DNA from 2 places in the uncultured Intestinibacter sp. genome. Region 2 is predicted to be linked to the other one. Evidence: a T-box and tRNA genes for the amino acid it is inferred to sense, from the RefSeq annotation. Region 2 holds a T-box; the other holds one or more tRNA genes.
What was found. The T-box of region 2 lies ahead of leuS (leucine--tRNA ligase). A T-box ahead of a tRNA ligase gene usually reads a tRNA of that ligase, here a tRNA-Leu.

Region 1: it encodes a tRNA-Leu, which carries the amino acid that the T-box ahead of leuS (leucine--tRNA ligase) is inferred to sense. The anticodon was not compared.

What each region holds. Positions count from the first base shown of each region.
Region 1 is NZ_CABQXJ010000049.1:7,695-11,130, forward strand. Features, by position in the region: gene polA (DNA polymerase I) at 1-1,689, opposite strand, end outside; tRNA gene RDX53_RS09480 (tRNA-Leu) at 1,972-2,056, shown strand; gene RDX53_RS09485 (hypothetical protein) at 2,136-2,408, opposite strand; gene RDX53_RS09490 (DUF3786 domain-containing protein) at 2,497-3,129, opposite strand; gene RDX53_RS09495 (hypothetical protein) at 3,353-3,436, shown strand, end outside.
Region 2 is NZ_CABQXJ010000047.1:15,728-19,163, reverse strand. Features, by position in the region: gene nadD (nicotinate-nucleotide adenylyltransferase) at 117-806, shown strand; gene yqeK (bis(5'-nucleosyl)-tetraphosphatase (symmetrical) YqeK) at 799-1,392, shown strand; gene rsfS (ribosome silencing factor) at 1,506-1,856, shown strand; T-box leader at 1,919-2,110, shown strand; gene leuS (leucine--tRNA ligase) at 2,209-3,436, shown strand, end outside.

The sequences.
Region 1 (3,436 bases), on a different contig from region 2:
TGTTGAATATCCTGTTTTAGTCTTTTTAATTACTGGAAGTCCTAATTTTTCAAATAATATTACACCTAATTGCTTTGGTGAATTTATATTAAAAGGCTCTCCTGCTAATTCAAATATTTCATTTTCTAATTCATTTATTATTGTTGTGAATTTTTCTTTTAATTCGTTTAGTTGATCTTTATCGACTTTCATTCCTATGTATTCCATAGAACCTAAAACTTCAACAAGAGGCATTTCAACATGATAGAATAAGCCATCCATTTCAGTTTCTTTTAGTTTTTCTTCCATTTTTGGATATACACAGGCTATTGTATTTATTATATCTGCTGTATATGCTGAAAGTTCATCAAAATCTATTTCATCGAATTTTTTCGCTTTTGCACCTTTTCCAAGTAAATCTTCTTTTGATTTTATTTTTCTAGTTAAATATTTCATGGCAATTGCACTACATTCATATGAAGTAGAAGATTTAGAGTCAATTAAATACTCTGCTATAGTTATATCAAAGTCCATAGCATTTAATTCTATTTCATAAGGTTTAAGTAGTATATAATCTTCTTTTAAGTCGTATCCATGTTTTTTAATTTCAGAGTCTGATAGTAGACTTTCTATTTTTGATAGTTCATCTTCATTTATATAGTATATTTCTTCTCCATCTAAACTTAAAAATACGTTTATGACTTTTTTATCTAGTATATTACCTTCTCTACCTATAACATCTATTATTACTTTTTTATTTTCTTTTGCTTTTTCAATAAAATCTTCTACGTTGTCTAGATGTTGTACTTTTAAATTTACTTCTTCTTTTATGCTAGTTTCCCCACCATCCATTTCAAGTAATTTTGAAATAAGACTTGTGAAACCAAATTCCTTGAATTTTTCTATAACATCGTCTTTATTATAATCACCATATTCTAAATCTTCTAATTTAATATCTAGTGGAACATTTGTTATTATAGTAGCTAATTCTTTACTCATTAAAGCTAGCTCTTTATTTTCTTCTATTTTCTTCTTTATACTTCCTTTTAATTCATCAGTATGTTCTATAAGATTTTCTATAGTTGAGTACTGTTTTAGAAGTTTTATTCCTGTTTTTTCACCTACACCTGGTACACCTGGTATATTATCAGATTTATCTCCCATAAGACCTTTTAAATCGATAAACTGTGTAGGTGTCATTTCATATCTTTCTACTACTGAATCGTAGTTGTATTCTTCAACTTCACCAACACCTTTTTTAGTTATTAAAGTTGTTGTTTTGTGTGATGCTAATTGTATCGCATCTTTATCTCCTGTAACTATGTAAACTTTGAAGTTGTTTTCTTCTCCTAATTTTGCAACCGTACCGATTATATCATCAGCTTCATATCCTGCAAGTTCCAATCTATTTATATTGAACTTATCTAATAATTCTTTTAAAGGTTCCAATTGTTGACCTAATTCATCAGGCATTTTTTTTCTACCAGCTTTGTAATCAGCATATTGTTTATGTCTGAAAGTTGGTGCCTTTTTATCAAATGCCACACTCATATGAGTCGGTTGATAATCTTCTATTATTTTAAACATCATACGCACGAATCCAAATATAGCGTTTGTTTTTAGTCCATCACTATTACTCATATCTGGCAATGCATAAAATGCTCTATTAATTATCGAGTTTCCATCTATAATTATTAATGTATTTTCCAAAATTTATCACTCCTACTGTTTATCTTATTTGCTCGTGTACCCTATCATTTAATCATAACATACTTATTCTAATCTATTAAGATTAAAATCTCAAAATCCATAAATATATTTCAGTTTATATTATATCCACTTTATTATTTACTTTTTTTACTTTTTTCATAAGTTTTTTAAATCCTTATGATATTATAATTTTTATCAACCCATTCTTTTTTCCAATATATATAAATTGTGCTTGATTAATTCAATTTGTGTTGATATAATATAAAAGTAGCAAATTTATTGGCCGATGTGGCGGAATTGGCATACGCACACGACTCAAAATCGTGCGGAGAAATCCATACGGGTTCGACTCCCGTCATCGGCACCATTTTTCGTAAAATGAGTACTAAACGCATGAAAACCTAGGTTAATACCTAGGTTTTTCTTTTTATAGAAATAATTTATATTTATTGTAAATGAGAAATTATAAACTCAATATACTTCTCAAAATCACCTTCATCATCTGGTAAATTATTTTCTTCTACATATTCCATAGTTTTATCTAAAATAAATTTATACATATCTTTTTTATCTTCTTCATCTAACTCTACTTTTTCTTCAGTATCTGGATCTACTAAACAATCTATTAAGTTATTTGTGCAATCTTGTGCTAATTCTGTAATTTGTTCTATTTCACGAAGTTCTTCGTCTGTTATATTAAATTCATTTATATCTGTCATTTTTAAAAATTCCTTTCTTTCTTAACTGCCTTTGTAATATATCACAAACAAATTTATATAACAAGACTATTTATATTTATAACTTTGTCTATTTTTTACAATATAATTTTTTATATCTTTCATTTATAATTTTTATCATAAGCTCGCCAACTCCTACTGCATCTTCTATTGTAAGATAATGGTCTGCAGTTTTGTCGAGAAACATTTTGCCTGTTGGTGGAAATTCTTCATCTTCAAACCATATGCTTATTGTAACTGGATAATATGGATAAATATAAAATACAGCACTTAAATCTGCTTTTGAATCGATAAACTTTGCATCTAGAGATTTAAAAACTTCTATAACTTGTTTTTCATCTTTATTTTTTAAAAAACGTTCTAGTTCCGCTTCAACAGTTTTATCGAATCTTGCCCCTCTTATAAGTCCGTCTTTTAATTCTCCAAATTTAATTTGTTTTGATAAAATCGGTGTATTATCTGCCAAATCTAGATAATGAAGTAAAGTTAGTATCTGCCAGTCATCTCTTTTTTCTTTCATATCGTAAGTTGGATATTCTAATTCAAATATAGCATCTAAACTTTTGATTTTTAAAATTGATTTTTCTTCATCAAATTCTGCCCCTGAGTTCTTTGCAATTTCTATTGGATTTTTTCCCTCAAGACGTTTTTTCGCAGCTATGTACATTTCATTAAATGCTCTGTTTTCCTTTTTATTTTCCATAGTATTATCCCCCATATTATTTTTAAATTTTTAAGTAGTTATTAATATTTTAAATTATTATTGATTAGATTTCTATGTTTTTGTTTATCTATCTTGCACACATCACTTCTCCATTATCGTTTTAAAATATTTATTTATTGTTTTTCAATAAATAAATATTGACATTCATAAAATACCTTGTTAATCTATAAAATATAGGACTAAAAAGGGGGTAAATTATAGAATGTCTAGGGTAAAAAAATTAGGATTATTTTTTATTTTATTATTTATTTTTATATGCGTCGCAATTGGTGTTCTCATATTAAAA
Region 2 (3,436 bases):
AAAAACAATCATTTTAAATAATAATTTATGAAATAGTAAGATAATAAAGATTTTTGTACCCGACATAATTAAAAATGATATAATACTATTATATTTGTAAAAAAAGGAGAGTATTGATGAGTATTTACGATTTAGTTATCGAATCTAAATTTTATAATAACGATAAGATAGCAGATTTTGAAAGAGATTGCGAGGGACTAAGAGTAGGGGTTTTGGGAGGGACTTTTGATCCAATACATTATGCCCATTTGGCAACTGCAGAATTTATAAGATGTAAATATAAATTAGACAAAATTATATTTATACCATCTGGGGACCCGCCACATAAATTATGGAATATTACTAACAAATACGATAGATATAATATGGTATTATTATCAATTGCTAAAAATAAAGATTTTATAGCATTTAATACTGAAATGGAGAAAAAGGGAAAAACATATACTGTAGATACACTTAGACATCTAAAACAAAATTATCCGGGGGCACAATTTTTCTTTATAACAGGGGCAGATGCTATATGTGATATAGAAGAGTGGAAAGATGTCGAAGAAAACTTTAAATTAGCTACATTTATAGCAGCTACTAGGCCGGGAATAAGCCTGCTTAGAGCACAAGAACAAATTGAAAAACTTGAAATAAAATATAATGCAAACATAATAAGCGTATATGTTCCATCTTTAGATATTTCTTCTACATACATAAGAGACCAATTAAAAAGAGGTAATTCAGTAAGGTATTTAATCCCTGAAAATGTAGAAAAATACATATATGAGAAAAACTTATACGGGGTTGGAGATGAATAATTTGGATATACATAATATAGATAAAGACAAAATAATAGAAAAATTAAGCACAATGCTAAAACCAAATAGACTACAACATTCGATTAATGTTGCAAATTGTGCAGTTAAACTGAGCGAAATATACAGCTATGATAAAGATAAAGCTTATTTAGCTGGGCTTGTGCATGATTGTGCAAAATACTTTACAAAAGATCAAGTAGATTTTTATGTAAAAAAATATAACATAAAATTAGACCCACTAGAAACAAACAATATAGCACTATCTCATAGTGTTATAGGGTCTTTTGTAATTCAAGATGTATTTAATATACAAGATATGGATATAATAAATGCAGTGAGATATCACACGACAGGAAGAGAAAATATGTCTACACTAGAAAAGATAATATTTATGGCAGATATGATAGAAGAAGGTCGTAATTTTCCAGGAGTTGACGAGCTTAGAAAGCTATCATTTAATGGACAGCTAGATAAGGCATTGATTACTTCATTAAACAACACAATAAAATTTGTAATAGAAAACAATCAATTAATTCATCCAAGAAGTGTAAGCGCTAGGAATTATCTTATGCAAGAAAATATTTAAATTTGTTGGTTCAAGTCTAAATATATGATATAATAGATGAATATGTTGTTTTATAATGTATGAATTATACATTATATATATAAAAACAATTTTTTTGAAAGTGAGGTAACTAAATGACAGTTGAACAAATGGTCAAAGTTGCGTACGATGCAATTGACGATAAATTAGGCCAAGATATATCGATAATTAATATAGGAAAAGTTTCTAGTCTTTGTGACTATTTTATAATAGCTACAGCTTCTTCATCTAGACAAGTAAAAGCTATAGCTGATAGTGTACAAGATGCATTCACAGCAGAAGGTATAGAACCAACAGCTAAGGAAGGATACGACACACAAACTTGGATATTACTTGATTATGCAGATATAATAGTACATGTATTTGATGAAGAAAATAGAGAATTCTACAACTTAGAAAAACTATGGAAAGATGCTCCATACGTAGATGTTGACACATTAAACTAAAAATGATAATATATTGAATTATAGCGAAAAATTTGAAATTTTATGTATAAACTGAAAATTTTATCAAATAAACTAAAGTAGTAGGTAATAGAATTTATTCAGAGAGCTAATGGTAGGTGTGAATTAGTTAAATAATATTTCCGAACTTGTTAGTATTAAATTATTTGGCCGTAGTTGGCTTAAAGACTATCTAAGTGAGTCTTTTTATAGGCTAATTAGGGTGGTACCGCGAAGAATATATCCTCGTCCCTAAACAAATTTTGTTTAGGGCGAGGATTTTTTTATTATACAAATAACTTGGAAATAAAAAACATTATATTTATTAAACAAATCAGAATTAGGAGGTAACATAATGAGCGTTTACAAGTTTAAAGATGTTGAAACTAAATGGCAACAAAAATGGGAAGAAACAAACCAATATAAAACAGATACAAGAGATACATCAAAACCTTTATACTACACATTAGAGATGTTCCCTTATCCATCAGGGAAAATACATATGGGTCACGTTAGAAACTATTCAATAGGTGACGTTGTAGCGAGATTTAAAAAAATGGAAGGATACAATGTTCTACATCCAATGGGATGGGACTCATTCGGTCTTCCAGCAGAAAATGCTGCTATAAAACACGGAATACATCCAGCAAAATGGACTTATGAAAACATAGATGACATGAAAAACCAATTAAAATTATTAGGTTTAAGTTATGACTGGGAAAGAGAAATAGCAACTTCTAATCCAGATTACTACAAATTTACACAAGAAATATTCTTAAAATTCTTAGAAGCAGGTCTTGCATATAAGAAAAAATCTTTCGTAAACTGGTGTCCATCTTGTGAGACAGTTCTTGCAAATGAGCAAGTTGTTGGTGGACAATGTGAAAGATGTGACGCTGTAGTAGTTAAAAAAGAATTAGAACAATGGTACTTCAAAACAACTGAATTTGCTGAAGAATTATTAAATGACTTAGACAAATTAGAAGGTTGGCCAGAAAAAGTTAAAACAATGCAAAAAAACTGGATAGGAAAATCTCATGGTGCTGAAATAGTATTCGATATAGATGGTTCAGATGACCAAATGATCGTTTACACAACTAGACCAGATACAGTTTATGGAACAACTTTCATGGCATTAGCTCCAGAAAACCCACTAGTTAAAGAATTAGTTGCTGGTACTGAATATGAAGCTGATGTAGATAAATTCGTACAAAAAATGCATACTCAAACTGAAATAGAAAGAACTTCTACTGACACAGAAAAAGAAGGTATGTTCATAGGAAAACACGTAATAAACCCTATAACAGGAAGAAAAGTTCCTCTATGGATAGCAAACTATATATTAATGGACTATGGTACTGGTGCAATAATGGGTGTTCCAGCTCATGACGAAAGAGATAAAGAATTTGCTACAAAATACGGTATAGAAATAATAGACGTTATAGATGAAGATGGTAAAATGATAAATTCTGAAGAATTCAATGGAATGGATGCTACAGAAGCTCAAGATAAAATAACTGAAAAGTTAGCTAAAGAAGGAAGAGGTAAAAAGACTGTTAACTACAGACTTAGAGACTGGTTAT